DNA from 3 places in the Pseudocitrobacter sp. CD920760 genome. Region 3 is predicted to be linked to each of the others. Evidence: predicted binding sites of a transcription regulator. Region 3 holds the regulator's gene; each other region holds the start of a gene.
The links. Region 3 encodes Fur, which represses iron uptake genes when iron is present. Its sites were predicted from a motif close to ATAATAATGAGAACNACTATCAA; they were not measured.
Positions count from the first base shown of each region.

Region 1: the regulator Fur is predicted to act here: its motif matches at 6,659-6,681, upstream of AC1MKH_RS14385 (TonB-dependent siderophore receptor).
Region 2: the regulator Fur is predicted to act here: its motif matches at 4,980-5,002, upstream of AC1MKH_RS11270 (TonB-dependent siderophore receptor).

Region 1 is NZ_CM173490.1:3,068,339-3,079,034, forward strand. It holds gene uca (urea carboxylase) at 1-648, opposite strand, end outside; gene atzF (allophanate hydrolase) at 641-2,443, opposite strand; gene AC1MKH_RS14380 (alpha,alpha-trehalase) at 2,810-4,447, shown strand; gene AC1MKH_RS14385 (TonB-dependent siderophore receptor) at 4,524-6,626, opposite strand; gene AC1MKH_RS14390 (GlsB/YeaQ/YmgE family stress response membrane protein) at 6,782-7,039, opposite strand; gene ycgR (flagellar brake protein YcgR) at 7,302-8,036, shown strand; gene emtA (membrane-bound lytic murein transglycosylase EmtA) at 8,037-8,648, opposite strand; gene ldcA (muramoyltetrapeptide carboxypeptidase) at 8,743-9,654, shown strand; gene AC1MKH_RS14410 (M48 family metallopeptidase) at 10,032-10,696, shown strand, end outside.
Region 2 is NZ_CM173490.1:2,381,247-2,391,942, reverse strand. It holds gene sohB (protease SohB) at 61-1,107, opposite strand; gene AC1MKH_RS11280 (YciK family oxidoreductase) at 1,360-2,118, shown strand; gene cobO (cob(I)yrinic acid a,c-diamide adenosyltransferase) at 2,115-2,705, shown strand; gene AC1MKH_RS11270 (TonB-dependent siderophore receptor) at 2,748-4,940, opposite strand; gene rluB (23S rRNA pseudouridine(2605) synthase RluB) at 5,150-6,034, opposite strand; gene AC1MKH_RS11260 (L-threonylcarbamoyladenylate synthase) at 6,233-6,853, opposite strand; gene rnm (RNase RNM) at 6,850-7,731, opposite strand; gene AC1MKH_RS11250 (hypothetical protein) at 7,790-8,680, opposite strand; Trp leader region at 8,865-8,959, shown strand; gene AC1MKH_RS11245 (anthranilate synthase component 1) at 8,994-10,556, shown strand; gene trpD (bifunctional anthranilate synthase glutamate amidotransferase component TrpG/anthranilate phosphoribosyltransferase TrpD) at 10,556-10,696, shown strand, end outside.
Region 3 is NZ_CM173490.1:1,550,841-1,561,536, forward strand. It holds gene nagE (N-acetylglucosamine-specific PTS transporter subunit IIBC) at 1-1,685, shown strand, start outside; gene glnS (glutamine--tRNA ligase) at 1,869-3,533, shown strand; gene chiP (chitoporin ChiP) at 3,925-5,328, shown strand; gene chiQ (ChiQ/YbfN family lipoprotein) at 5,380-5,712, shown strand; gene fur (ferric iron uptake transcriptional regulator) at 5,826-6,278, opposite strand; gene fldA (flavodoxin FldA) at 6,561-7,091, opposite strand; gene ybfE (LexA regulated protein) at 7,242-7,535, opposite strand; gene ybfF (esterase) at 7,665-8,429, opposite strand; gene seqA (replication initiation negative regulator SeqA) at 8,614-9,171, shown strand; gene pgm (phosphoglucomutase (alpha-D-glucose-1,6-bisphosphate-dependent)) at 9,196-10,696, shown strand, end outside.

The DNA of each region.
Region 1 (10,696 bases), 1.5 Mb from region 3:
GCCATCACCAAAGATCTGCACTTCGATGTGACGGGCACGATCGATACAGCGTTCGATAAAGACGCCGGCATCGCTAAAGAACTGTTCGCCGAGACGACGCACGCTCTCCCACGCCTGCACCAGCGCCTCCTGGTCGGCGCAGCGTGTCAGGCCGATACCGCCGCCACCCGCCGTACTTTTAAGCATCACCGGATAGCCAATGTTCTGCGCCGCGTTTAGCGCCTCTTCAACGGTGTCCAGCAGCCCGGTTCCCGGCGTCATCGGCACGCCCGCCTGCGCCGCCAGTTCGCGCGCCCGGTGCTTTAACCCGAACTCGCCAATCTGCTGCGCCGTGGGGCCGACAAACGCGATACCCGCCTGCTCGCAGGCATCGGCAAACGCCAGGCTTTCCGAGAGAAAACCGTAACCCGGCCAGATGGCCTGCGCCCCGCTTTCCTGCGCGGCGGCGATGATTTTGTCGATGCGCAGATAGCTGTCGCTGGCTTTCTCTCCGCCCAGCGCCAGCGCGATATCCGCCTGTTTAACGTGTTCCGCGTTTTTATCCGCGTCGGAATAGACCGCGACGCTGGTGATGCCAAGGCGCTTTAACGTGCGAATGGCGCGGCAGGCAATTTCCCCTCGGTTGGCGATCAGGACAGTGTTAAACATGATGCGTCTCCTTGCGGCCAACCCAGTGGCGCCAGCCTTTGAATTCAGTGATATCGGTGGCGTCATTCAACGCCGCCGGTTCGCAGATAAAGCCTTTCACCCAGCGCCCGTCAGCCAGTTCCAGCGAGCCAATCCCCAGCGGGGCGGGAATTTCAGCGACAAACTCGCCAAAGCGCGCCAGCGGGATATCCCACAGCTCCACCTGAATCGCCGCGCCATCGGCGTCACGCGCAATACCTGGTTTCGGCGGCTGCGTGTTCGCCAGTGCAAAAAGCCGATAGCAGGGAGCGGTTTCTGTCGCTTCAACAAACACCGCATCGCGCTGAATCAGCTGGAAGTTGAGCGGCATGCCGCGCAGATGTGCGCCGACCACGGCGACGCGAACGTGATGCGCGGAAGGCGGCAACGACGCAGAGATAGCCGGGAAGGCATGCCCGGTCGCACCGAGCGGCAGGGCCAGCTGTTGCTGCCAGCGGCGGCCAAAATCGGCCAGCGCGCGGTCATGCCAGGCCGGAGCGAGCAGCGTAATGCCAGCAGGTAAGCCATCCGCACGGAACGGGGCCGGCAGCGCGAGGGCGCTGAGATCGGCAAGGTTGGTGAAATTGGTGTAGGTGCCAAACTGCGAATTAAAGCGAATGGGCTCGCGCGCCATATCAGCCAGGGTGTGTATGGTCGGTGACGTCGGCACCACCAGCGCATCAACCTCGGCGAGGGCGGTCTGAATCTTGCGTGCCAGCTCTGCACGCAGATATTCGGCTTTAAAAGCCTCAACGGCGCTGTAGTTCAGGCCAGCGGCGATGATGGTATGAACCGTAGGGTCCATCTGTTCGGGATGATTCAGCGTGTCACCCACCGCCACGGTGCGCTCGGCCACCCACGGGCCCTGGTAAAGCTGTTCCGCCAATTGATAGAACGCCGAGAAATCGATGGGCTTTAAGGTCACGCCGCTTTCGCGCAGCGCACCGAGCGCCGCCTGCCAGGCCTGCTCTGCCGCACTATCGTCAAAGAAAACCAGCGCATCCGGAATGGCGAGTACCGGGTTTTGCGAAAAAGTCGCAGGCGCAGCGGCCGGGTTGATTCTGGAATAGGCATCCCCGGAGTCGAACCCTCCGGCGAGCGTGGCAACCTGCCAGGCGTCATCCACCGTGAGGGCAAACACCGAAAGCGTGTCGTTCAGACGGCAGGCCGGGAAAACACCGGTCGCTGAGAGCCAGCCTTTGGTCGGCTTCAGCCCGACAATATTGTTGAACCCGGCGGGCACGCGGCCTGAACCGGCAGTGTCGGTGCCTAATGAAAACGGCACCAGCCCGCGCGCTACCACCGACGCAGAGCCAGAGCTGGAACCGCCGCTCACATAAGCCGGATTAAACGCATTCGCGACGGCACCGTATGGAGATCGCGTGCCCACCAGCCCGGTCGCAAACTGGTCCAGGTTAGTTTTACCGATAAGGATTGCGCCCGCCGCTTTCAGTTTCGCCACCGCAGTGGCATCGCGTTCTGCGATCTGGGCAATCGCCGGGCAGGCGGCGGTCGTTGGCCAGCCAGCGGCATCAACGTTGTCTTTAATCGCAAAGGGAATACCAAACAGCGGATAACGTTCTGGCTGCTGTTGGTATTGCGGTAACAGAGCGTCTATTTGCTCGCGAAGCTGCGTTTCGCTGGCAAGCACGATCCACGCATTATCCTGCGCAGTCAGAGACTGAAGATGGTCATTTAATAAGGCAAATACGTTGTCACTATTACGCGCAATGGCCTGTTGCCATTCGCCAAGTGTTTTTCCGGTCATCACTGCCATGTTGGAATTCCTGTTGGTATACAAGATGGAATTCATATAGCAACCGGCATGCCAAATAATTAACCTACTGTTTTAAAACAAATTAACTTATCGCCCTTATTATTTATAAGAATTAACTGCACCCTTTCAGAACATGCATGAGCGATAACTGTGCAAATAATCATCAGTAAAAATAATGACCAGCAAGACAGCGAAAAGATATTCCAATGAATAACCCGCTTTCTTTTTTTAACCTGACGCAATGCGATCCGCGCTGAAAAAACAGCAATTAATCACGCAAATCGCCACGGTGAAGAGGAATTTCAACTAAGGTTTTCATCAGGTTGATTGCAGCGCTCCTGCTGTTTGCCGAAATGGAGAAAACCGATGAAGAACATTGCTGCGCATCCTGTTGCGCGCCACACCCTGACGTTAAGCGCCCTGCTGCTGGCCTTTGCCGCACAGGCGCAGGAGGAGTACCCGGCCTCCCCTGATATTCTGCTTGGGCCGCTGTTTAATGATGTGCAAAGCGCGAAACTCTTTCCCGATCAAAAAACCTTCGCCGACGCGGTGCCTAAAAGCGACCCGTTGATGATCCTCGCGGATTACCGCATGCAGAAGAGTCAGACCAGCTTTGACCTGCGCCACTTTGTAGAGATGAACTTTGCGCTACCGCAGGCGGGCGAAACCTATGTGCCGCCCAAAGGGCAAACGCTGCGCCAGCATATTGATGGCCTGTGGCCGGTGCTGACCCGCACCAGCGAAACGGCGGAAAAGTGGAGCTCCCTGCTGCCGCTACCGAAACCGTATGTCGTGCCCGGCGGACGCTTTCGTGAGGTTTATTACTGGGATAGCTACTTCACCATGCTTGGCCTGGCGGAGAGCGGGCACTGGGATAAAGTGGCGGATATGGTGGCGAACTTCGCCTGGGAAATCGACACCTGGGGGCATATCCCTAATGGCAACCGCAGCTACTACTTAAGCCGTTCGCAACCGCCATTTTTCTCGCTGATGGTTGAGTTACTGGCAAAACATGACAGCGATGCGCTGAAAACCTATCTGCCACAGATGGAAAAAGAGCACGCGTACTGGATGGACGGCGCGGAAAGTCTTCAGCCTGGCGACGCCAACAAGCGGGTGGTCAAACTGCGCGACGGCACCCTGCTCAACCGCTACTGGGATGATAACGACACCCCGCGTCCGGAATCGTGGCTTGATGATGTGACCACCGCGAAGAAAAACCCAAATCGACCCGCCACGGAAATCTATCGCGACCTGCGCTCCGCCGCCGCATCGGGTTGGGATTTCAGCTCGCGCTGGATGGATAACCCACAGCAACTGGGCACCATTCGCACCACCAGCATCGTGCCAGTCGATCTGAACGCGCTGATGTTTAAGATGGAAAAACTGATTGCCGAGGGGAGTAAAGCTGCGGGTGATACGGCGAAAAGTAACCAGTACGATACCGAAGCTAACGCGCGCCAGAAGGCTATCGAAAAATATCTGTGGAACGATAAAGAGGGCTGGTACGCCGATTACGATCTGAAGTCGCACAAGGTGCGTAATCAGCTGACCGCTGCCGCCCTGTTCCCGCTGTACGTGAATGCCGCTTCGCATGAACGGGCGACAAAAGTAGCGGCAGCGACGGAAAGCCGGTTGTTAAAACCGGGCGGCATTACCACTACTACCATTAACAGCGGGCAACAGTGGGATGCGCCAAACGGCTGGGCGCCGTTACAGTGGGTCGCCGTAGAAGGGTTGCAGAACTATGGTCAGGAGAAAGTGGCGATGGACGTCACCTGGCGCTTCCTGAGCAACGTGCAGCACACCTATGACAAGGAGAAAAAACTGGTGGAAAAATATGATATTACCTCCACCGGAACGGGCGGCGGCGGCGGTGAATATCCGTTGCAGGATGGTTTTGGCTGGACCAACGGCGTAACGCTGAAGATGCTGGATTTGATTTGCCCGAAAGAGAAACCGTGCGATACGGTGCCGGATGCGCCGGTTCAGGCGGCGAAGTAATGCCGGATGGCGGCTGCGCCTTATCCGGCCTACGCGACTCTGTAGGCCCGGTAAGCGCAGCGCCACCGGGCAATCATTAAAACGTATAACTCGCCCCCACCTGCACCGTGCGGTCGCGGCCAATCCAGCAGTTGGTGCTGTCGTAGCAACTGAAGGTTTCTTTGTTGGTCAGGTTCTGCGCGCTGGCCTTCAGCATCAAGCCGTTCAGGCTGCTGTCGATAGCCGACATATCGTATGATACCGCCATATCATACTGCGTCGTACCGCCCAGCTTGCCTTCGTTATTGGCCGGAGAAATCTCCATCGGCCCGGTGTAGCGTACCCCCGCGCCCACCGTTAATCCGCTGAATAAGCTGCTATCAAAGGTGTAATCCCCCCACAGGTTAAACGCGTTTTCCGGCACCTGTGTCGGGCGCTTACCTTCGTAAGTTTCATCCTCGGTGTTGATAGCGTGCGTATAGGCGTAGTTGGCAATCAGATTGATATTGTCCGTTGGACGGCTGACGACGGAGAGCTCCGCGCCTTTCGATTCAATCTCCCCCGTCTGGCGGTAGTTCCAGCTTGGGTCCGCGCTCACCACGTTTTTTTGGCGAATATTAAACACCGACGCGGTAAAGGTCGTCGCGTAATCAGCCAGCAGGTATTTCACGCCGCCCTCCAGCTGCTTGCTGGTGGTCGGTTTCACATCCTGCGCGGTCAGGTTACCGCGCGGCGATACCGGCAGGAAGCCTTCTGAGTAGCTGATAAACGGTGACAGACCATTTTCAAAGGCATACAGCGCGCCCAGACGTTTAGTCACGCGATCCTGCGAGATCCACGCTTTTTGCTGGTCATTGAGATAATCTGTGGTAGCGGACTGGTACTCATCATAGCGAATGCTACCAAGAATATTCAGGCCGCCGAACTCCACCTGATCCTGGAAGTAATAGCCCTTCTGGTTGTAAGAAAGACGATTTTTCTGCGCGGTGTAGAGCCCTAAATTATCACTGGTGATCTGCGAGTAATCCGGATGCAGCATATCGATGCCCGGCGTGGTCGAGGCGTAGCGATAGTTATAGTGCGAATTCAGTTTCTGGTAATCGAACCCCGCCAGCAGGTGATGCTGCCAGTCACCCAGCGCGAAGGTTTTACTGACCTGGTTATCGATATTAAAGCTGTGCAGATCTTCATCGGTGGTATAGGCAAAGCGGTTAAGTTCATAGACGTTGGCGCTGCCCGCATTTCCGGTGGAATAGGCGCTGCGCTGATGAGTATCGATGTCAAAATAACGCGCTTTCTGGGCGATGCCCCAACCGCTGTCAAACTCATGCTCGAAGCTATAACCCACCATCCACTGGCGCTGTTCGAAACCGCTCCACTTATCACCCGCAAAATCGCGACGCCCGGCATAGCTGGAACGCAGATACGAAAGCGGTAATGGATTGGACGGCGTCAGGCTCGGCGTATTTTGCGCCAGCGCGTCAAATGTCAGACGCGTTTTGTTATCGGGCTGCCAGGTGATGCTCGGCGCAACCAGATAATCTTCGTAACGCGTGGTGTGCGGCTGGTCATCGCCTTCACGCGCTTTGCCCAGCAGGCGATAGCTCCAGTCGCTGTCGAGGATACGTCCGGTGGAATCCAGATACCCCTCTTTCAGGTTGCGCGTGCCGGTGTTAAACCCTACTTCCGTGCGTGGCTCGGTTTGCGGTTTTTTTCCCTGGATGTTCACCAGACCACCCGGCGAACCGTTGCCATAAAGCACCGAAGACGGCCCCTTCAGAATATCCACGTTTTCAATCAGCAGCGGGTCAATACGCGCTTTGGTGTTGCCATTGACGTTATAGGGCAATTGCAGGCCGTTATAAAATTCATTGTCGACGGTAAAGCCACGAATTTTATATTCGCTCATGTAGCTGGTGCTGCCGCGCACTTCCGTCGAGACGCCCGGTGCGTAGCGCAGAATTTCATTGACCGAGTTAGCGTGACGTTGAGTAATTTCTTTCTCGCTGATGGTATTGATGACCTGCGGCGTTTTGCTCTCCGCAACAGCGGATTTGGTGGCGCTGTTGGTCCAGACGGGCAGTTCACTGCTCCCCTGTGAACCGGTGACGACCATAGTGGTTTCAGCGTTGTCGGCCAGGGCCGGTGTGGCGAGAGCAAGTGTAATCATTCCCGAGAGCGTACGATAGGCAAAGCGCATAATGTTTGTCTGACCAATTATTAGAATAAAGAATGCTAATTATTCTCATTTTTATTTAACGCGCAATAGCCAGATGCACAGAGTCTGAAAAATTTGTGGGGAATCAACAGAAAAGAAGAATAACGGCCCCGAATGGGGCCGTTGAAGCGTGATGCTTAGTTGTTGCGGCGCAGGAAGCGGAAGATACCCAGCACGACAATGGCGCCCACAACGGCAACCAGGAAGCTGTGCATATCAAAGCCCATCGCGCGATCGCCAAAGCCCAGCGTGGTGGCAATCCAGCCGCCCACGACCGCACCGACGATCCCCAGCAGGCAGGTCAGAATAAAGCCGCCGCCGTCTTTCCCCGGCATAATCAGTTTGGCAATAACACCCGCAATAAGACCAAAAATAATCCAGGCAATAACACCCATTTTCACCATCCTCCAATTAAAAAAACCTCAAAAAAAGCGCCGACATTCTGCGCCGCTAATGTTTCAAGTATAGGTAATTACTCTTAAAAATCTCGCCGCCGCGCTTATATTTTATTCATATGCTGAATATGTTTGACCTGAACAGGCCCTTCCCGCCCTCACGCCGCGCAGAAAACGAACAAAATTTTTTTTACCGGGGCTGAAGTTTCCTGGACGTAAACCGATAACAACCAGACGGTTTATCCTCCAGAAGAGATAGCAGATGAATCAATACCCTTCGCAATTCCTGAAACAAAACCCGCTGGCCGTTTTGAATATTCTGCGCGATCTTCATCGCGATGACGTTCCGCTACGCGTCTCGTGGGGAAGCGGGCAATTTATCAGTCGCCTTCTGGAGGTGAGCAAAACCGCGCTGATAGTCGATTTTGGCAGTCAGGAATACGAGAACCGCGCAGTACAGCGGGTGGAAAACGTCACCATCACCGCCGAAACCGCCGGCGCTAAAATGGAATTCACGGTGACACAGTTGCAGGCGGGAGAATATCAGGGGCTGCCGGCGTTTATTGTTCCCGTTCCGCCGACACTTTGGTTTATACAGCGACGTGAGTATTTCCGCATCGCGGCCCCGCTGCATCCGCCCTACTTTGGCAAAGCCCAACTCCCTGGTAATCAGGCGCTGCATTTTCGGCTTTTTGACCTGTCGCTGGGAGGGATGGGGGCACTGCTGGAGAGTCAGCCGGAAAGCCATTTACAGCCGGGAATGCGTTTTTCCCAGCTGGAGCTGGATATGGGGCAATGGGGAAAATTTCATTTTGATGCGCAGCTGATTGCGGTCAGTGAGCGAAGAGTGGTCGATCATAAAAACGAAACGGTGAGTACGCCACGGTTGAGTTTGCGTTTTCTCAACGTTAACCCGGCGGCAGAACGCTCGCTCCAGCGTATTATTTTTTCGCTGGAGCGAGAAGCGCGTGAACGCGCCAACAAGGTTCGCGAGTAGTTACATCGCATCCATCGCTTTCTGCATTTTCCAGATATAGCGCGGCGCCTGCGGAGCCGGATGATTTTCGACGACGTGTTCGAAGAACTCGTCTTTATCCAGATCGTTGATTTTGCTGATCGCTTTTTTGCGATCGGAGGAGAACGTCCGCAACAGCGCGCCCGCGCCGTTGGCATAAGAGACCATCAGCGCGTACTGCATCACTTCCGGGTCCTTAATGCCTGCCAGCGAGCCATGTTCCAGTATGCTCAGATAAGCCGCCCCCATGGAGATATTACGCTCCGGGTTTTTCAGCTCGCTGGTTGACGGTTGACCGCTCCAGCCCATATGCCGGTAAACGTCCAGCCCGGAGGTGGACGCCTTCAACTGCATCAGGCCGACAGCGTTGGATTTACTGACCAGATTCGGATTGCCGCCAGACTCGACCGCAATGATGGCGGTGATCAAACGCGGGCTTACGCCCCACGCCGCACCGGCTTTTTCGCTAATCGGCATCCATTGCATTGCGCGCTTCACCGGCACCTGTGGGTCCCAGGGCGGATTTTTGTAATCCTGTTTTGAACTGCATCCGGCAAGTAACACAATTAAAAAAGCAAACCATCTCAATTTCACGCAACTATCCTTTTTAGCTCAAGTATGTCGCCAGTAATGACAATAACGGGTTCAGGCGGCATGATACTCGTTTCGTTCTCTGCAAGGAATTGCCATGTCACAGTTTCATCTGATCGCCCCGTCGGGCTACTGCATCAATCAATCCGCCGCCGAAATGGGCGTTGACCGACTGATAAGCGCAGGGCATCAGGTCAACCACCAGCAGGTCATTCCCCGCCGCAGCCAGCGCTTTGCGGGCGTCGAGAGCGAGCGTCTGGCCGATGTCAATCAACTCGCCGAACTGAAAGGTAAAAATCAGATTGTCCTTGCGGTGCGCGGCGGCTATGGCGCAAGCCGTCTGCTGGATGCCATCGACTGGCCGTCGCTCGTCGCGCGCCAGCAGCAGGATCCGCTGCTTATCTGCGGCCACAGCGATTTCACCGTCATTCAGATGGGGCTGCTGGCAAAAGGTGACGTCATCACTTTCAGCGGGCCGATGCTGGCGGGGAATTTTGGTGCAGAAGCCCTGAACGACTTTACCGTGCATCACTTCTGGCAGGCGCTGCGCAATGAAAGCTTCACGCTTGAGTGGGCGGGCGACGGTCCGCAGTGCCGCGAAGAAGGCAAACTGTGGGGCGGGAATCTGGCGATGCTGACGTCGCTGGTGGGTACGCCATGGATGCCGCAAATCAGCGACGGTATTCTGGTGCTGGAAGATATCAACGAACATCCCTTCCGCGTGGAACGCATGCTGCTGCAACTGTTGTACGCGGGTATTCTACCGCGTCAAAAGGCCATCGTGCTCGGCAGCTTCACCGGCGCTACGCCGAATGACTACGACGCGGGTTATGATTTGCAGACTATGTACGACTATTTGCGTTCGCGGCTGACAATTCCGGTCATCAGCGGGCTCGATTTCGGCCACGAGCAGCGCACCGTCACGCTGCCGCTGGGGGCGCAGGCGAAGCTGGTACACTCGGCAGACGCAACCACACTGACCATCAGCGGGCATCCGGTCCTTCGTTAAGGCTTATTGATGGGATGTTGCAACATATATAGCATCCCATAAATCCACACATTCCCTTTCTAAATATAATTAAAATAACTTAAAGCCTTCGTAAGAAATAATAACAAAAACTCCCTTAAGGCCAATTTAAAATGAACCGCCATTTTAAATCTATCACTTAATGCGAGTCTTTTTATATGGAAATAAAAGCTTTCAGACGAATATTTTTAATCCCAATATTAATTCTGATTTATGGTTTTTGGCAGTTCTGGCGTCTCGGCGGCACGCCTTCGGGGCACAATTCCTCAGCTGCGCTCCGCGCAGGTCTCTCCGTCTTTGCGGGTCTCTGTAGCGCAGGCTCCATTCTCATCTGCCTTTTGGCAATGGTGATTTGCTATTTGAGCGTAGTCGCGTCGCGTACCTCGCAAAATAAATTGATTGCCACCTTTACACTGTGCCGGGGCATTATCCCCATCTTTATGCTGCTGATTATGATCTGCAACGGGCTGGGGATTGTTTCATTAGTTGGCGGCGAGCTGGCTTGGTTGGTTTCGCTCTCGCATTCCGGTCACGGGTCAGGAAAAGTATTTGTGATGGCGCTCTTTGCTATTGGCGCCATATTGTGGATGCTGTTGAAAAGCATGTTTTCCATCCGTCGCTGCTTTGCTTTCTTTAAGCGCGAAGAAAGTCATATTCACGGCCACTCCGTCTCTGAGGAACAATCGCCGCAGCTGTGGGGCTGGGTGCGCGAACTGGCACAAAAAAGCCAGGTCGTTATGCCAGATAATATCGTGGTCGGTTTCTTTGACTGTTTTTATGTCACCGCCAATAACGTTCGTCTGAACAGCGGCGATCTGCTGACCGGTAATACCCTTTATTTACCCCTCACTTACTCATCGTTGATGGATAAAGACGAGGTGGCTGCGGTTATTGGCCACGAACTGGGGCATTTTACCGGGCAGGATACGCAGTACAGTTTACGTTTTGCCCCGGTTTATGCCGGGTTTGAAAATACGCTACAGCAGATGGCAAATAACTCAAACGGTGTGGCGTGGATTGACCG
Region 2 (10,696 bases), 830 kb from region 3:
CACACGTTGAGTCAGGCGATCTCACAGCCCGGCAGTGAGCCTACCGGGCTGTCCTGAGACTTACATCAACGGCTTTTGCCCCCGCTGCCACCAGCGCAGCAGCAGACGATCCGCACTTTCTGCCGCACTCCCGGTGAAACGGTCCATCATTTTCTTGCGCTGTTTATAACTCACGCTCATCACTTCGCGATCTTTCATCAGGTTCAGCAGCAGTTCATCGCTGGTACCCACTACATCCACCAGCCCTTTCTCCTGCGCCTGCACGCCGTACCAGTGCTCACCGGTCGCCACCGCGTCGATATCAAGCGTTGGCCGCATCTCTTTAACGAAAGCCTTAAACAGATGATGGGTTTCGTTAAGATCTTCGCGGAATTTCTGCCGCCCCTCTTCCGTATTTTCCCCCAGCAGCGTCAGGGTACGTTTGTACTGGCCCGCCGTGTGCAACTCGATATCAATATCTTTATTTTTCAGAAAACGATGCAGGTTCGGAATTTGCGCGACCACGCCAATGGAGCCAAGAATGGCAAACGGCGCAGCGACGATTTTATTCGCCACGCAGGCCATCATATAGCCGCCGCTTGCCGCCACTTTATCGACCGCCACCGTCAACGGGATCTGCTTATCGCGGATGCGTTGTAGCTGAGACGACGCCAGGCCGTAACCGTGCACCACACCACCAGGGCTTTCCAGACGCACCACCACTTCATCTTGCGGCGTGGCGACCGTCAGCACCGCAGTGACCTCTTCACGCAGCGAGGCAACTTCATGTGCATCCATACTGCCTTTAAAATCAATCACCCACACGCGCGGTTTGCCTGAAGGCGTTGCGTTGCCCTGTTTGGCCTTTGCTTTTGCCGCCTTTGCCTCAAGTTTGGCTTTTTTCTTTTGTTCTTTATGCCAGAGTTTTTGCTGTGGGCCGTCGAGCAGCGCCACCGCTAAATCCTCCTGCATCTCTTTATGTTGTTCGCTGAGATTGGTTACCCGCAGCTCTCCACGTTGCCGCTTGCGCTGTGACAAATTGATAATAAGTGCTGCGATTACAATGATTGCGACGACAACCGTCACGATCTTCGCCAAAAACAGACCATATTGAAAAAGAATTTCCACGCTTTCACCTTGTACAAATCCACTGAATCTGTGGACCAGTGTACAACACCGTTTTCGCTACGTCTCGACCACGATTAAAGCCTGCGAGGCGCTTTCCGTAATTCAAATTGGCTGATGAAATCATTGCAAATTGTTAATTTTACGTTGACTCTCCTCCTGGCTGATTGAAATAGTGGCGCGATTAGGGCATAAAGCCCAAAAGCCATGAAAAGAACACAGATTGTGGTAGCGAAAAGCCACAAAGGAGTCGTCGTGCACTACCAGCCCAAACGCGATTTGTTGCAAAACCGTATAATTCTGGTCACCGGTGCCAGTGATGGTATTGGTCGGGAAGCAGCCATCACCTACGCACGCTATAGCGCTAGCGTAGTTTTACTTGGTCGTAATGAAGAAAAATTACGCGCCGTCGCGCAAGAAATTGAAAACCACGGCGGATTGCCCGTACGCTGGTTCACCCTCGACCTGCTCACCTGTACACCACAGGATTGCCAGCAGGTTGCTCAGCAAATCAGCATGCATTACCCGCGCCTTGACGGCGTGCTGCATAACGCCGGGCTGCTCGGCGAGGTGGTGCCGATGTCTGAACAGAATCCCGACATCTGGCAACAGGTGATGCAGGTTAACGTCAACGGTACCTTTATGTTGACCCAGGCGTTACTGCCGCTGTTGTTGCAGTCTGAAGCAGGCTCACTGGTCTTTACCTCCTCAAGCGTAGGCCGCCAGGGGCGCGCCAACTGGGGGGCCTATTCCGTTTCCAAATTCGCCACCGAAGGCATGATGCAGGTGCTGGCCGAGGAGTATCAAAACCGCCTGCGCGTCAACTGCATTAACCCCGGCGGTACGCGAACCAGCATGCGTGCCAGCGCGTTTCCGACGGAAGATCCGTTAAAACTGAAAACACCTGCCGATATCATGCCGCTCTATTTGTGGCTGATGGGCGACGATAGTCGCCGCAAAACAGGGATGACTTTCGATGCCCAACCAGGCCGTAAACCGGGGATTGCCCAATGAGTGATGAACGTTACCGCGAGCGCCAGCAGCGCGTGAAAGATAAAGTCGATGCCCGGGTGGCGGCCGCTCAGGAAGAGCGTGGCATTATCATGGTCTTTACCGGCAACGGGAAAGGCAAAACCACCGCTGCCTTTGGGACGGCGACGCGCGCCGTCGGACACGGCAAAAAAGTCGGTGTCATCCAGTTTATTAAAGGCACCTGGCCCAATGGTGAGCGTAATTTGCTGGAGCCCCACGGAGTCGAGTTTCAGGTAATGGCGACCGGTTTTACCTGGAATACGCAGGACCGCGAGAGCGATACGGCCGCCTGTATGGCCGTCTGGCAACACGCCAAACGCATGCTGGCCGATGCATCGCTGGACTTAGTTGTGCTGGATGAGCTGACCTATATGGTGGCCTATGACTATCTGCCGCTGGAAGAGGTGCTGAGCGCGTTACGCCAGCGCCCGACGCACCAGTCGGTGATCATTACCGGTCGCGGCTGTCACCGCGATATCACCGAGATGGCCGACACCGTCAGTGAACTGCGTCCGGTGAAACATGCGTTTGACGCGGGTATCAAAGCGCAGATTGGCATCGATTATTAAACAAAGAAATGCCGGAAAGGTGAACCTTTCCGGCGGTACGGCTTAGAACGAGACGGTTACGCCTGCGTAGTACGCGCGGCCTGGTTCGTTATACGTTGATGCACCGTCGTTTTCGCGATAAACCCGTTTATCAAACAGATTGTTGATCCCGGCATTGGCGCGCAGGTTTTTGGTGATGTCGTAATTGACGTTCAGGCCAAAAATGGAGTACGGGCTGATTTCACGGTTCGACATCTCACCCGCTTCGTTGCGGATCTCCGCATTCTGGCGCGGCTTCTGACGACCATACTGTGTCCAGCTTAATGTGGTATCCAGTTTGTCGGTGACCTGCCAGTCGAGCTGCGAGTTAATGGTAAATTCCGGAATAACCGAGAGTGGGTTACCGGTTTTTTTGCTTTCGGAGCGGAACATATAGGTTGCGTTGGTGCGCCACTCGAGGACATCGCGCAGCACAGGAATGGTCAGGTTGCCTTCCAGACCCTCAACGATCGCTTTACCGCCGTTTTCCCAACGCAGGATATTGGCACCATTTGAGGCGTAACCCACCACATCATCCCCTGCCACGATTTTGTTTTTATAATCGTTGCGGAACCAGGTCACCCCTGCCGCATAGCCGTTGTCATGGAACTCAATCCCCACTTCTTTGTTGACGCTGATTTCCGGATCGAGGTCTTCATTACCTAACAGGAAGCAACTACCGGTACTAACCCCGACCGGGCAACCATTGCCACGCGTAGAGAGCAGATATCCCTCAGTAGACTGATAGAGGTTTGGCGCTTTAAACGCCCGCGCGATCCCCGCTTTCAGGGTGAACATATCGCCTAAGCCCTGCGAAATATTCAGGCTCGGGCTCCAGTTGGCTCCAAAAGTGTCGTGATAATCAAAACGCAAACCGGGCAGAACCTGGGTGCTGTCCGTCGCGGCAATGTTATCTTCAAAATAGAGAGAGCTGATGGTTGAACTGTTTTTGCTGCTGCGGTCGCTGGCGCTGCCCGAGACATTACCCACCGTTACGCCCGTGCTATCTGTCGCCGTCATCGAGGCAGGATCGTTCAGTTCATCACGGTTCCACTCCGCGCCCAGCGTGACGGTTTGATCCACCAGCAACTGGAGCGGGAAGTTCACTTCGCCACCGGCACGATAGCTTTCGAGACGGCTGGTTGAATAATCATCACTGTTGATCATCCCTTCCACTTTACCGGTGGAGCCTTCATCCAGACGCGTGTTGTTGGTCTTTTCGTAGTTGAAATTGAGTTTCGACGTTCCCCAGTCCCAGATGCCGTTGTAGGTGATGCCGTAGTTCTGGCGGTACATGCGGTTGGTTTCGTCACCATACAGCGTCTGCACTAACCCGCCTGGGCTGACGTTGCTGTTGCTGTACTGAGTATCGCCCGCGTAGATATTCCCCTGGCGACTATAGCCATAGCTGAAGTCGACAATCTGCAACGGGGTAATTTTCCACGATACGACTGCGTTGATATCTTTATTACGCACGCCTTCACGCCCCGCAGCAGCGGAACCGTTCTGGGCGGTATTGATGTCATAGGCATCAGCGTCCGTTTTGTTCAGATTGCCGTACAGACGCATGGTCAGCGCATCTCCGGCCAGCGGTCCGCTCAGGTTAAAGTTAGCGCGTTTGGTCGCGCCTTCTTTGCTGTCTTCCGGCTGATTGGTGAACAGAGAGAGCGAGCCGTGCCAGTCGTTGGTCGGACGTTTGGTAATGATATTCACCACCCCGCCCGCCGCACCGGAGCCATAGCGCGCCGCCGCCGGGCCACGAATCACTTCGATGCGCTCAACCATTTCCGCCGGAACCCAGTTGGTGTCACCGCGCGTATCACGTTCCCCGCGCCAGCTGTAACGCACAGAGTTACGCGATGTCACCGGTACGCCATCAACCATAATCAGGGTGTTTTCCGGCCCCATGCCACGGATATCGATCTGGCGGTTGTTGCCACGGCTACCACTGGCACTGTTTCCCGTCAGGTTAACGCCAGGCATTTTGCGGATGATGTCGGAGAGGTCGTTCACCGGCGGGCTTTTCTGGATATCTTCAGCGGTGATGGTAGAGACGCCTGGCTGCTGCTTGAGCTCCTGCTCAGCGGTAACAATCATGGTTTCGTTATCGGCAAGCGATTCTGTCGGCTCCTCGTTGGCGGCCCACGCGCTGGTACTCAGCAGGCTGGCTAAAAAGAGAGCAATTGGTTTTTTTCGTGTTGTTACAGAAGTATACATTCCATCATTCCCTGTCATGAATCATAAAATCAAGTGCGCATACTAATGATAATTATTCGCATTTCACATATGATTCATGGAATCTCCTTCACATCTCCTTTTTTGCGTAAGAAACAATCAAATCGATAGATTTTGTGAAGGCGGGATGTCAGGCACAAAAAAACCGGGCAAACATTACTGTTTGCCCGGTTTGATAATCAGAAGAGTGATTAACCGTTACTGCGGCTTCCCCCACCACGACGCGGGTTGCTCACCTGGCTATGGCGTTTCACCGCGCGGCGAATCTGATTCGCCTTCATGCGACGTCTGTCTTTCTCAACAGCCACTTTTGAAGCCGTTTCAGGTGGCAGTTCAACCAGCTCACGCAGGTAGTTGGTCTGCGCCAGATCGAGTTCGGTATAGCCACCGCGCGGCAGGCCTTTTGGCAGCGGGATATCGCCGTAGCGAACGCGGATAAGGCGGCTAACCTGCACGCCAACGGCTTCCCAAAGACGACGCACTTCGCGGTTACGGCCTTCCGTCAGTGTCACGTTGTACCACTGGTTGATGCCTTCCCCACCGGTAAACTTGATGGTTTTAAACGCCGCCGGGCCATCTTCGAGCTGTACGCCACGAGAAAGCTCGCGCACTTTGCTGTCATCAATCTGGCCGAACACGCGCACCGCGTATTCACGTTCAACTTCACGGCTTGGGTGCATCAGGCGGTTTGCCAGTTCACCATCGGTGGTGAACAGCAGCAGGCCGCAGGTGTTGACGTCCAGACGACCGACGGCAATCCAGCGCGCGCCGCGCAGTTTTGGCAGACGATCGAATACGGTTGGGCGACCTTCAGGGTCGTTACGCGTACAGAGTTCACCTTCCGGCTTGTAATAAGCCAGAACGCGACAAATTTGTTCTACGGATTCTTTAACGGAAATCAGATGGCCATCAATACGAATTTTAAGGCCAGGGATCACTTCAACGCGATCGCCGAGTTTGGCGATTTTGCCGTCGACGCTCACGCGCCCCGCTTCAATAATCGCTTCGATTTCACGACGGGAGCCGTGGCCGGCACGCGCCAGCACTTTTTGCAGTTTTTCGCTTTTATCGCTCATAGAGCTTCCTTCCGGTGTCGCCTTCACAGGCGTCTGGGTATACTTTCAAAAACAATGCGTTAAGTTCAGTTAAACCCTAACTCATTGAAAGGTATCTTTTACACGTCAAATGGCGCACCACGTGCGCCATAACAATAATTCGTGGCCGCGTATCTTACATGAATTTCTGATGAAAAGATTCATCTGGTTTATTCACGTTTACAGGAACGGCTTCACATCGCCCACGCCTTCACGCAGCACCACTGGCGCGTCGTCAGTTAAATCAATGACCGTGGTCGGCTGTTGGCCCAGATAACCACCATGAATAATCAAATCGACCACTTTTTCCAGACGGTCTTTAATCTCTTCCGGATCGGATTCGGTAAATTCGCTGCCCGGTAGCATCAGGGAGGTCGAAAGCATTGGCTCGCCTAATGCTTCCAGCAATGCCTGGGCGATGGGGTTAGACGGCACGCGCATGCCGATGGTTTTACGCTTTTCCTGCAACAGACGGCGCGGCACCTCTTTCGTCCCTTTCAGGATGAAGGTGTAATTGCCCGGCGTGTTGTTTTTCATCAGGCGAAACGCCACGTTATCGACGTAAGAATAGGTCGACAGTTCGGACAAGTCGCGGCACATCAGCGTAAAGTTGTGGCCATCTGGCAGATGACGAATACGACAGATGCGTTCCATCGCGCCTTTATCTTCAATTTTGCAGCCCAGCGCGTAGCCGGAATCGGTTGGGTAGACAATCACCCCACCTTTGCGCACGATCTCAACCGCCTGGTTAATCAGTCGCGCCTGCGGGTTATCCGGGTGGATGTAAAAAAACTGACTCATACTTCCCTCTCAGTAGAATTCTGTGGCGTCTCGAAGCGTTGCCAGATGCCCTCTACCCCGGCGGGTAGCCACAGCTTACGGCCCAGTTCTATCCATGGGCAGGGTTGATGAAAATCAGAACCCTGCGAGGCCAGTAACGCGTATTCTCGGGCATAGGTTGCAAGCTGAGCGCGCTCGTGTGGCGCCTGCTGGCACTGCGCGACTTCCATCGCATCGCCACCCTGTTCACTGAAGTGGGCCAGCAATCTTTTCAGCCACTTGGCAGACAGGTTGTAACGAGCCGGATGGGCCATTACCGCCACGCCGCCTGAATGATGAATGACATCAATAGCTTCCCTTATTGTACACCACTGTGGCGGAACGTATCCCGTTTTCCCGCGCGCGAGATATTTTTTAAACACATCACCAATGGTGTTCGCTTTCCCCTGCTCCACCAGGAAACGGGCGAAATGCCCGCGCGTTACCGCACCGCCGTCGGCCAGTCGCTGTGCGCCTTCCAGCGCGCCGGGAATATGCGCTTTCTCAAGACGCTCGGCTATCATCGCCGCCCGCTCGTTGCGGCGCGCTTTTTGCTGATTCAGAAAGGCGGTTAAGGCCGGATGCGCAATATCAATATTCAGGCCGACAATATGAATTTCATGATTTTCCCACAGCGTCGAAATCTCAACGCCGGTAATTAAGTTCAGCGCCAGCCCGGCACGCGCGATCTCTGCCTGCGCCAGAGGGATGCCATCGACAGTGTCGTGATCGGTGATCGCCAGCGTACCTACGCGCATTTCTCCGGCGCGATGCACCAGCGCTTCCGGCGTCAGTCGACCATCAGAGGCGGTGGTATGGCTGTGAAGATCGTAAATCACTGCGTATGTTGTGTCGCTCAAAACGGCTCCCGTACATCTTAATGGCTCAATTCAGCGGGCAATTACACCACAGGAAGCATTAACGACAATAATCATTTTCCCGCAAAGGGCCTTTTTGTACACCTTTCGCAGGTTGTTGAAGAGTGTTGAGGCACGCTTCATTTCGATACGGGCTATACAATGTCATTTGATCGCCTGTATGTGCTCCTGCAGGCGGCGACGTGTTCAGCGACGTGGCATAAAACCAGGTCGTGCCATCGGGATAAATCACCGTGTTCTCGTTGCCATGCGCATTTTCGATGAGACGCACCACGTATTCCGGTTTGAGTACCAGCGTTAAATTCACCGCCGTTTTTTGATCCACATCGACGAATAGAGTTCTGGGCTGCGCAGGCAACCAACGTGCCGTTTCGGCAGGCTTTAACGCCAACGCACCGGACGGATCGATGGTGATGAGTTCATCCCATGAACCGGCGTCCGATTCGTGGCGAAGTGTGTAAATAACGGGGCGGAAAGGGTCATTAGGCCTGCACGGCGGCAGATTTATTTGGCTATCATTGGTACAGCGTTCAATATCAAATTGAGCGTTCACCAGCATCATTCGGGGCGGTGCGAACTGCCAGCTAAACTGCGTTGTTATCGACTGTAAATGCCAGGCGCATTTGCCAAAGTCATCGAGCGGTAAATCGACCTGATAAGTATGGGCCGTTTCTTCTACGCGAAAGGTGCGAGAAAGCGTGGACGTTGAACGGTAGTCGTTGTCCGGCCCCGCTTCACGCAATAATTCTTCCCCGCTACACGATGCAGAGCCGTACTCCGCAGTGATCTGCAACGCTGTCTGTGCCGGAATCTCTCCGCGCAGCGTCAACTTCACATCATCAGGAGAAATGTAAATGGCATCCACCGTTCGATCGGCATAGCGCAGACATAACCCACCGCTGGCACCCGCCAGCAGGATAATGAACAGCATATGCTTGATTTTCAGTGAGGCAGACATTGATGTTCCCTATCAATTGTAATGTCTACCGCTATTTTACTCTCAATCTCGCTTTAAGCGTGAAAAAGCGTTGACAAGCCCAGCTCGAACTAGTTAACTAGTACGCAAGTTCACTTAAGCAAGGTATCGGCAAATGAAGACGAAAATCAATGTACTGCATGGTTGGTGGCGCACTCCCAGATAACGGGCAGTGTCATCACGTCTGCATTATGCAAACAGATACCCGGCCCGCCACTGAGCGGGCTTTTTATTGAACACTTATTTTACAGAACAGGCGAAACAAACAATGCAAACACCAAAACCAACGCTTGAGCTTCTGACCAGTGACGCGATTTATCGTGAAAACCCCACCGCGCTGTTTCATCAGTTATGCGGTTCACGCCCGGCGACATTGCTGCTGGAATCTGCGGATATCGACAGTAAAAACGATTTAAAAAGCCTGCTACTGGTCGACAGTGCGCTGCGTATTACCGCACTCGGTGACACTGTCACCATTCAGGCGCTAACCGAAAACGGCGCGTCACTGCTGCCGCTGCTGGATGCGGCGCTGCCAGCGGGTGTTGACAACCAGCATCAGGCCAGCGGCCGCGTGCTGACTTTCCCGGCAGTCAGTCAATTGCTGGATGAAGATGCGCGTCTGTGTTCACTTTCTGTATTTGACGCGTTCCGCCTGCTGCAAACGCTGGTGACGCTGCCAGAAGACGAACGCGATGCAATGTTCTTTGGCGGGCTGTTCGCTTATGACCTGGTGGCCGGTTTTGAAGACCTGCCAACGCTTGAGAGCGACACCTCCTGCCCGGACTACTGCTTCTACCTGGCGGAAACCCTGCTGGTGATTGACCACCAGACCAAAAACACGCGCATTCAGGCCAGCCTGTTCACCCCATCATTAAGCGAAAAAGACCGTCTGCTGCAACGCATTGCGGAGCTGCGTCAACAACTGAACGAGCCACCTGCGGCTCTGCCGGTGGAAACTGTTGAACAGATGCGCTGCGAGACCAATCAAAGTGATGAAGAGTACGGTGATGTGGTGCGCAAAATGCAAAAAGCGATTCGCGCCGGGGAAATTTTCCAGGTGGTGCCGTCTCGTCGCTTCTCACTGCCCTGCCCGTCGCCGCTGGCCGCTTATGATGTTCTGAAAAAGAGCAACCCAAGCCCGTATATGTTCTTCATGCAGGATAACGACTTCACCCTGTTCGGCGCTTCACCGGAAAGCTCGCTGAAATATGAAGCCACCAGCCGCCAGATTGAGATCTACCCGATTGCCGGTACCCGCCCACGCGGTCGTCGCGCAGACGGTTCTCTGGACCGCGACCTTGATAGCCGCATTGAGCTGGAAATGCGCACCGACCATAAAGAGCTGTCGGAGCATCTGATGCTGGTTGACCTCGCGCGTAATGACCTGGCGCGCATTTGTACACCGGGCAGCCGCTATGTGGCGGACCTCACCAAAGTTGACCGTTACTCCTTCGTCATGCATCTGGTTTCTCGCGTTGTCGGCGAGCTGCGTAAAGATCTCGACGTGCTACACGCCTATCGCGCCTGCATGAACATGGGCACCCTGAGCGGCGCACCGAAGGTTCGCGCAATGCAACTTATCGCTGGCGCAGAAGGCAAGCGTCGCGGCAGCTACGGCGGCGCGGTTGGCTACTTCACCGCTCACGGCGATCTGGATACCTGCATTGTGATCCGCTCCGCCTTCGTTGAAAACGGCGTTGCCACCGTTCAGGCTGGCGCAGGCGTGGTACTGGATTCTGTTCCCCAGTCCGAAGCCGATGAAACACGTAATAAAGCACGCGCGGTACTGCGCGCTATCGCGACCGCACACCACGCACAGGAGATTTTCTGATGGCTGACATTCTGCTGCTCGATAATATCGACTCATTCACCTATAACCTTGCAGATCAGCTACGCGCCAACGGTCACAACGTGGTGATTTATCGCAACCATGTGCCCGCTCAAACGTTAATTGAACGTCTGGGCACCATG
Region 3 (10,696 bases):
CGGCGTTCGGTAAGATCAGCAACCAGTTCGTGGGTATTCTGGTCGGTATTATCTCTGCGGAACTCTACAACCGCTTCAGCAGCGTTGAGCTGCCGAAGGCGCTGTCGTTCTTCAGCGGTCGCCGTCTGGTGCCGATTCTGACCTCGTTTGTGATGATCGTGGTCGCTTTTATTCTGATGTACATCTGGCCGGTAATTTTCGACGGTCTGGTGAACTTCGGTGAGCACATCCAGAAACTGGGCTCCGTTGGCGCGGGCGTTTACGCCTTCTTCAACCGCCTGCTGATTCCGGTTGGCCTGCACCACGCGCTGAACTCCGTGTTCTGGTTCGACGTGGCGGGCATTAACGACATTCCTAACTTCCTCGGTGGCGCACAGTCTATCGAAGCGGGTAAAGCGGTTGTCGGTATCACCGGTCGTTATCAGGCGGGCTTCTTCCCAATCATGATGTTCGGCCTGCCGGGTGCAGCGCTGGCTATCTATCACTGCGCGCGTCCTGAGAACAAAGCGAAAGTGCTGGGTATCATGATGGCGGGTGCTTTCGCGGCATTCTTCACCGGGATCACCGAGCCGCTGGAATTCTCCTTCATGTTCGTGGCGCCGGTACTGTACGTGATCCACGCCTTCCTGACCGGTATCTCCGTATTTATCGCGGCCAGCATGCAGTGGATTGCCGGTTTCGGCTTCAGCGCCGGGCTGGTGGATATGGTGCTCTCCTCGCGTAACCCGCTGGCGACACACTGGTGGATGCTAATCCCGCAGGGCCTGGTGTTCTTCGTTATCTACTACGTGGTGTTCCGTTTCACCATCACCAAATTCAACCTGATGACCCCGGGTCGCGAGCTGGCGGTTGCCGGTAGCGAAGCGGATGGTCAGGACACGAATGTAGGTAGCGATAAAGAGCAGGATGTTTCCGGCCTGGCGCGCCAGTACATCGCCGCGATTGGTGGTTCTGACAACCTGACCGGCATTGATGCCTGTATCACCCGTCTGCGTCTGAACGTGAAAGACTCTTCTCTGGTGAACGACGCCATGGCGAAACGTCTGGGCGCATCCGGCGTGATTCGCCTGAACAAAACCAGCGTGCAGATTATCGTTGGCTTCGTGGCAGAGAAAATCGCCAACGCGATGAAAACCACAGGCCCGGTTGCGGCGGCTGAAGCCACTGCGGCACCGGCAGCAGCGCCTGCGGCTAAACCGCAAGCTGTGCCGAATAACAGCACGGTGATTGCCGAGCTGGTTTCCCCGGTAACCGGTGAAGTGGTGGCGCTGGAAGAGGTGCCAGACGAAGCCTTTGCCAGCAAAGCGGTAGGCGACGGCGTAGCGGTTAAACCAACGGAAAAAACCGTGGTTTCCCCGGCTGCGGGCACCATCGTGAAAATCTTTAATACCAACCATGCGTTCTGCCTGGAAACCGAGAAAGGCGCGGAAATCGTTGTCCACATGGGTATCGATACCGTTGCGTTGAACGGCCAGGGCTTTACTCGCCTGGTGGAAGAGGGTGCCGAAGTGAAAGCAGGTCAGCCGGTTCTGGAAATGGATCTCGACTACCTGAACGCCAATGCACGTTCAATGATTAGCCCGGTGGTTTGCAGCAACATTGACGACTTCAGCGGCCTGGTGATTAAGGCGCAGGGTCATGTCGTTGCGGGGCAAACAGCGTTGTATGAAATTAAAGGTAAATAATCGCTCCTGAGTTCGCGATTGCCTTAAGCGGCGGGGGACTTTCCTCCGCCGCTTTTTTTTGCAGCAAATGATCCCCATATTCCTCTTCAAAGACGCATTTTCTGCAAGTTAAGGGTTGTCTCTGCGTCCGGCTTATAAGATCATACGCCGTTATACGTTATTTACGCTTTTGAGGAATCCACGATGAGTGAGGCTGAAGCCCGCCCGAGTAACTTTATTCGTCAGATCATCGATGAAGATCTGGCCAGTGGGAAGCACACCACAGTCCATACCCGTTTTCCGCCTGAGCCGAACGGTTATCTGCACATCGGCCATGCGAAATCGATCTGCCTGAACTTTGGCGTCGCGCAGGACTATCAGGGCCTGTGCAACCTGCGTTTTGATGACACTAACCCGGTAAAAGAAGATATCGAATACGTCGAGTCGATCAAACACGACGTCGAGTGGTTAGGTTTTCACTGGGCCGGTGATATTCACTACTCCTCAGACTATTTTGATCAACTGCATCAATATGCCGTTGAACTGATCAACAAAGGCCTGGCCTACGTTGACGAACTGTCGCCGGAAGAGATCCGCGAATACCGCGGCACCCTGACTGCGCCGGGTAAAAACAGCCCGTTCCGCGACCGCAGCGTCGAAGAAAACCTGGCGCTGTTCGAAAAAATGCGTACCGGCGGCTTCGAAGAAGGTAAAGCCTGCCTGCGCGCGAAAATCGACATGGCGTCGCCGTTCATCGTGATGCGCGATCCGGTGCTGTACCGTATTAAATTTGCCGAGCACCACCAGACCGGCAACAAGTGGTGCATCTACCCGATGTACGACTTCACCCACTGCATCAGCGATGCGCTGGAAGGCATTACGCACTCCCTGTGCACTCTGGAATTCCAGGACAACCGTCGCCTGTATGACTGGGTTCTCGACAACATCTCTATTCCGGTTCACCCGCGCCAGTACGAATTCTCGCGTCTGAATCTGGAATACACCGTGATGTCCAAGCGTAAGCTGAACCAGCTAGTGATGGAAAAACACGTTGAAGGCTGGGATGACCCGCGTATGCCGACCATTTCCGGTCTGCGTCGTCGTGGCTACACCGCCGCCGCTATCCGTGAGTTCTGCAAACGCATCGGCGTGACCAAGCAGGACAACACCATTGAGATGGCGTCGCTGGAATCCTGTATTCGCGAAGATCTCAACGAAAACGCTCCGCGCGCAATGGCGGTTATCGATCCGGTGAAACTGGTTATCGAAAACTACCAGGGCGAAGGCGAAATGGTCACCATGCCGAACCATCCGAACAAACCGGAAATGGGCAGCCGTGAAGTACCGTTTAGCGGTGAAATCTGGATCGATCGTGCTGACTTCCGCGAAGAAGCCAACAAGCAGTACAAGCGTCTGGTGATGGGTAAAGAAGTGCGTCTGCGTAATGCTTACGTGATTAAAGCAGAACGCGTAGAGAAAGATGCAGAAGGTAATATCACCACCATCTTCTGTACCTACGATGCCGATACCCTGAGCAAAGACCCGGCAGATGGCCGTAAAGTGAAAGGCGTTATTCACTGGGTGAGCGCGGCACACGCGCTGCCGGTTGAAATCCGCCTGTACGATCGTCTGTTCAGCGTGCCGAACCCAGGTGCGGCAGATGACTTCCTGTCGGTGATGAACCCGGATTCGCTGGTTATCAAGCAGGGCTTTGCTGAACCGTCTCTGAAAGCTGCTGTTGCCGGTAAAGCGTATCAGTTCGAGCGTGAAGGCTACTTCTGCCTCGACAGCCGCTACGCTACCGCAGAAAAACTGGTGTTCAACCGCACCGTTGGCCTGCGTGATACCTGGGCGAAAGCGGGCGAGTAATCTTCTGTTTGTGAAAAACGCCGCATTTGCGGCGTTTTTTTTATCTCTCATATTCGCGATGCGAATTAATCTTTTTAATGCAGGCATCACCCGTTTGCATCATTTCATCAAGATACATCCTTGCAACCTGCGCTATTAACCTTTTCCCCTGATGAGATAAGGCATTGCGCCGCTTAATGTTAATAAATCGCATTTGTTACAAGACGCAACGAAATATGTGCGCTTTGTCATAGTCCTGCATTTTGCTTGCGAAAAAGGATTGATAATTCGCGTCGCGAAAAATACTCTAATCCTGTAGCAAAAGGTGCTTTTCACCCGCTACTTTTTATCAGTTTTTTATTTTTAGCCTCTGCTTTGCAGCGGCATTTTAAAAGTCAAAGAGGATACACATATGCGTACGTTCAGTGGCAAACGTAGTACGCTGGCGCTGGCTATTGCCGGTGTCACAGCAATGTCGGGCCTGGTAGTTGTTCCCCAGGCGAGTGCAGCAGGCTTTGTCGATGACTCCACGTTAACGGGCGGCATCTATTACTGGCAGCGTGAGCGTGACCGTAAAGATGTGACCGATAACGACAAATATAAAACCAACCTTTCTCACTCCACCTGGAACGCCAACCTCGATTTCCAGTCCGGCTATGCTGCTGATATGTTCGGCCTCGATATTGCGGCGTTTACCGCTATCGAAATGGCAGAATCCTCAGAAAGTGGTCACCCGAACGAAATTGCGTTCTCGTCTAAAAATAAAGGCTACTCGGAAGATTACTCCGGCGATAAAAGCGGTGTGAGCCTTTATAAAGCCGCTGCGAAATTTAAGTATGGCCCGGTTTGGGCGCGTGGTGGTTATATTCAGCCAACCGGCCAAACGTTGTTAGCGCCGCACTGGAGCTTTATGCCAGGCACCTATCAGGGTGCAGAAGCGGGCGCGAACTTTGATTACGGCGATGCTGGCGCGCTGAGCTTCTCCTACATGTGGACCAATGAATATAAGGCCCCATGGCATATCGAAATGGATAATTTCTACCAGAACGATAAGCGCACGAAAGTCGATTATCTGCACTCCATCGGTATGAAATATGACTTCAAAAATGACCTGGTACTGGAAGCGGCATTTGGTCAGGCGGAAGGCTATGTCGATCAGTACTTTGCCAAAGCCAGCTACAAATTTGATATCGCCGGTAGCCCGCTGTCTACCAGCTATCAGTTCTACGGTACCCGCGATAAAGTGGATGACCGCACCGTAAACGATATTTATGACGGCACCGCGTGGTTGCAGGCGCTGACCTTCGGTTACAAAGTGGGGCAGGTTGACCTGCGTCTGGAAGGGACCTGGGTTAAGGCTGAAGGCCAGCAGGGCTACTTCCTGCAGCGTATGACGCCAACCTACGCCTCCTCTAACGGTCGCCTCGATGTGTGGTGGGATAACCGTTCTGACTTCAACGCCAACGGCGAAAAAGCGGTGTTCTTCGGTGCGATGTATGACCTGAAGAACTGGAACCTGCCGGGCTGGGCTGTAGGTGCATCATACGTCTACGCCTGGGATGCCAAACCGTCTACCTGGCAGATCAACCCGGACGCGTACTACGACAAAAACAAAACTATCGAAGAGTCTTCTTACAGCTTCGATGTGGCATACACCGTACAGGAAGGCCGCGCGAAAGGTACTCTGTTAAAACTGCACTTCACCCAGTACGACAACCACTCGGATATCCCGAGCTGGAGCGGTGGTTACGGCAACATCTTCCAGGATGAACGTGACGTGAAATTTATGGTTATCGCACCGTTCACCATCTTCTGATAAGTATTCAGGCGGGCCGCAGAGCCCGCCGTGTCGTATAAGGCTAATAACATGAAAAAAACAGTGATGATTGCTGCGCTGGTCGCGGCGCTGGCGGGCTGCGCTCAGTCTGAAGCACCAAAAGAAGATACGCGTTTAAAAGATGCCTATAGCGCCTGTATCAACACCGCAGAAGGCTCGCCGGAAAAAATCGAAGCCTGCCAGCAGGTGCTGAACGTGCTGAAGCAGGAGAAGGCGCACCAGCAGTTTGCCAATCAGGAGACCGTGCGGGTAAGCGATTATCAGGCGTGCATTCTGGCGAGAAAAACCGGTAACGATCAGGCCGTGAAGAAAGATTGCGGGTTAATCTGGCAGGAAATTCGCAGTAATAACACGACAAAGTAAGACAATAAGGCCTGCACAGAGCCGGGGACCTAAAGCGTCTCCGGCTTTTTTTGTCTTTACAGAGGCAATAAAAAAGCCAACCCGAAGGTTGGCTTTTCAGAATCTCGAAGAAATTACTTCTCTACGCCATCGTGCGCGTGTTCATCTTCGCGGCAGTCGCCCTCAGCACAGTGACCATACAGGTACAGGCTGTGGTTGGTTAAGCGGATACCGTGTTTCGCGGCAATTTCACGCTGACGAGCTTCGATGGAATCATCGCTGAATTCGATAACCTTGCCGCAGTCGAGGCAGATCAGGTGATCGTGATGGTGTTGTTGAGTCAGTTCGAAAACGGACTTGCCACCTTCAAAATTATGGCGCGTGACAATGCCCGCGTCATCAAACTGGTTCAGAACGCGGTAGACGGTCGCCAGACCAATCTCTTCACCCATGTCGATCAGGCGTTTGTATAAGTCTTCCGCGCTGACATGGTGATTGTCTGGTTCCTGAAGCACTTCCAGGATCTTTAACCGGGGAAGTGTGACTTTCAGGCCAGCCTTCTTTAATGCGGTATTGTTGTCAGTCATGCGGAATCTGTCCTGTTGCTAAACGATTGACTTCCAAACGCGGAAGTATCACAGAGAGTGCACCGAGTGTAATGCGTCTCATTATAGAATGACGCCTTCTAAATGAAAACAGCAAGACCTGGGCGAATAAAGATTTCGAAAACGAGGCTTGACCAGCAAACTCGCTAAATTCAGAAGATATTGTACAGATTTACGCTCAAAAGTTAAAAAATTGTAGCTATTATTTTGATTGCTTCTACCTATTAATGCGGCGTGATTTGAAAAGTCACGCCGCATCAAGAATCAGGCGTTTTTGATCTCTTCCAGATGCAGCTCTTCAGAAATCTGTTTTACCCATTTTTCTACACGTTCAGCGGTCAGTTCCGGCTGACGATCTTCATCAATAGCCAGACCTACGAAGTGGTCGTCATCGGCCAGGCCTTTAGAGGCTTCGAAGTGGTAACCCGCTGTTGGCCAGTGGCCGACGATGGTCGCACCGCGCGGTTCGATGATGTCGCGGATAGTGCCCAGCGCATCACAGAAGTATTCCGCATAGTCTTCCTGGTCGCCGCAGCCGAACAGTGCAACCAGTTTGCCATTGAAATCAACTTCTTCCAGCGTCGGGAAGAAATCGTCCCAGTCGCACTGGGCTTCACCGTAGTACCAGGTAGGGATACCCAGCAGCAGAATGTCGAATGCAGCCAGGTCTTCTTTGCTGCTCTTGGCAATGTCATGCACGTCGGCAACGTCTTTACCAAGCTGTTTCTGAATCATTTTTGCAATATTTTCGGTATTGCCGGTGTCGCTACCAAAGAAAATGCCAACGATTGCCATGAGTTAAATAACCTCTTGAAACTTAATGATATGGTGGTGGCGTATTGCCCACAGATAAGGGCAATCATAGCAGAACAGAGAAGGGTGCGGAATCAGCAATCGTACCGGACTGCACACTCTGCTACATGAAAGCGGGATTTTATGAAATTTTCAGAGCTTTTCCTGCGCGCGAAGCAGGGCTAACTGGCTCATCAGAATCTCTTCGATAAGCTCACTGCGACTCATATCGCGCGCGGTTGCCAGTTCGTTCAGGGCATCTACCGCATCGTTATTGAGTTTCAGCTCGACGCGCTTCAAACCGCGAACTTTATCGCGTTTTAATTGATTACGCTTATTGATGCGCAGCTGTTCGTCACGCGAAAGCGGATTGGTTTTGGGTCTTCCCGGCCGACGCTCATTTGCGAACAAATCAATTGTCGTTCGGTCCGTTTGTTCTTTTGCCATGATTCAGAGTGACTTCGGGGAAACAAGCTACCGGGAAACGCCCGGTGCAGACAGCGCGCAATCATACATCAGTGCAACCGACACGCCAACGACCACGGCCATAATGGCGCGCGGTCGTTGAGTTTTTAATCAGTCTGCTAAATATCGGCGGATGGCGCGCAGCACCGCGTCCGGTTTTTCCGCATGCACCCAGTGGCCAGCGCCTGCAATGACGTGCGCACGCGCCTGTGGGAATTGCGAGAGCAGGTCGTTACGGTAAGTTTCGGTAACATAAGGCGAATTTCCGCCGGGGATAAACAGTGCCGGATGATCCCACGCCGGAATCGTCTCCCAGCCGACGATGTGCGGGTACTGATCCCACAGCACCGGTACGTTAAAGCGCCACTCGCCGTCAACAAACGACTTCAGCAGAAACTGAATCACACCTTCTTCGGCTAAAAATTCGCGCATCACGGTTGCGGCCTGCTGGCGTGAGGAGACACCTGCGTTGGTGACTGCGTTAATCGCCGCAAAAATCTCATCGTGGCGACGCACATGATAATCCACCGGCGCGATATCAATAGCGACCAGATTATCGATGCGTTCCGGGGCTAGCGCGGTCAGGGCCATCACCGCTTTGCCGCCCATCGAGTGACCAATCACCGTGGCTTTCTCGATGTTGTGGGCGTCGAGGGTATCCAGCAGATCCTGGGCCATCGCCGGGTAGTTCATCTCATCCGCTCGCGGAGAAAGACCGTGATTACGCATATCCACTTGCAGGATATCGTGGTCGGTCACCAGGTCGCGCGCCAGTACGCCAAGGTTGTCCAGGCTGCCGAAAAGGCCGTGAACGAGCAGAATGGGGGAATTATTGTGCAGGTTTTGTGCAGATTGCGCTCGGGTATTCAATTTCATAGCAAAGTTCTTTTTTTCGCTCTGTCGGGTTAGGGTATTATGTTGGACATTCTCACGTTCAGGGGCAAGATACGATTTTTATCCCATTTTTGCCGCTATCCTGGTATGACGCTATCCGCTGTTGGGTTTTGAACATATAATCCCAGCAACTTGTATTCAGAAAAAATAATTGCACTGGATTAAGATGAAAACGATCGAAGTTGATGACGAACTCTATCGCTATATTGCCGCCCACACACTGCACATTGGCGAGAGCGCATCTGACATTTTACGGCGAATGCTGAAGTTTTCCGCCGCATCACAACCTGTTGTTGCTGCTCCGGTTGCCAAAGCTGAAGTTGCGCCTGCTCAGGTTGCTCCAGTTGCCGAGGTAAAACCGGTTAAAACCGCGAAAGATAAAGTTCGCGCGATGCGTGAACTGCTGCTCTCTGACGAATACGCTGAGCAGAAAAAAGCCGTCAATCGCTTTATGCTGATCCTGACGACGCTCTACAAACTGGATAACAACGCGTTTGCCGAAGCGACGGAATCGCTTCATGGGCGTACGCGTGTCTACTTTGCCGCCAATGAGCAAACCCTGCTGAAAAACGGTAATCAGACTAAACCGAAACAGGTACCGGAAACCCCATATTGGGTGATCACGAATACCAACACGGGTCGTAAATGCAGTATGGTGGAACACATTATGCAATTTATGCAGTTCCCCGCTGAATTAATCGAAAAGGTATGCGGCACAATCTAACCCTTGCATAAGAAGGATCAAGCAATGGCAATCCATAACCGTGCGGGCCAACCTGCACAACAGAGTGATTTGATTAACGTCGCCCAGCTGACGTCTCAGTACTATGTGCTGAAACCGGAAGTGGGTAACGCAGAGCATGCAGTGAAGTTCGGTACTTCCGGACACCGTGGCAGCGCGGCGCGCCAGAGTTTCAATGAACCTCATATTCTGGCGATCGCGCAGGCTATCGCCGAAGATCGTGCGAAAAACGGCATTACCGGCCCTTGCTTCGTCGGTAAAGATACCCACGCGCTCTCTGAACCGGCGTTTATCTCGGTGCTCGAAGTGCTTGCGGCAAACGGTGTGGATGTCATTGTGCAGGAAAATAACGGCTTTACGCCGACGCCTGCTGTGTCGAACGCTATTCTGGTCCACAACAAAAAAGGTGGTCCACTGGCTGACGGTATTGTGATTACGCCGTCTCACAACCCGCCGGAAGATGGCGGTATCAAATACAACCCGCCTAACGGTGGCCCGGCCGATACTAACGTCACCAAAGTGGTGGAAGATCGCGCCAATGCGCTGCTGGCCGATGGCCTGAAAGGCGTGAAACGTATTTCTCTGGATGCCGCGCTGGCGTCCGGTCATGTGAAAGAGATGGACCTGGTGCAGCCATTCATTGAAGGGCTGGCGGATATCGTCGATATGGCGGCTATCCAGAAAGCGGGCCTGACGCTGGGCGTCGATCCGCTGGGTGGTTCCGGTATCGAATACTGGAAACGTATCGGCGAATACTACAAGCTGAATCTGACCATCGTTAACGATCAGGTTGACCAGACTTTCCGCTTTATGCATCTCGACAAAGATGGCGCAATCCGTATGGACTGCTCCTCCGAGTGCGCGATGGCGGGCCTGCTGGCGCTGCGCGATAAGTTTGACCTCGCGTTCGCCAACGACCCGGACTACGACCGTCACGGTATCGTCACGCCTGCGGGCCTGATGAATCCGAACCACTATCTGGCGGTTGCCATCAACTACCTGTTCCAGCACCGTCCGCAGTGGGGCAAAGACGTCGCCGTGGGTAAAACGCTGGTGTCTTCCGCGATGATCGACCGTGTCGTTAACGATCTGGGCCGCAAGCTGGTGGAAGTGCCTGTCGGTTTCAAATGGTTCGTGGATGGCCTGTTTGACGGCAGCTTCGGTTTTGGCGGCGAAGAGAGCGCCGGGGCATCGTTCCTGCGCTTCGACGGCACGCCGTGGTCTACCGATAAAGACGGCATCATCATGTGCCTGCTGGCTGCGGAAATCACCGCCGTCACCGGCAAGAACCCGCAAGAGCATTACAACGAGCTGGCAAAACGCTTCGGTGCGCCAAGCTACAACCGTTTGCAGGCTGGCGCGACCTCTGCGCAGAAAGCGGCGCTGTCTAAACTCTCCCCAGAGATGGTGAGTGCCAGCACCCTGGCCGGTGACCCTATCACCGCACGTCTGACGGCTGCACCGGGTAACGGCGCATCCATCGGCGGTCTGAAAGTGATGACTGACA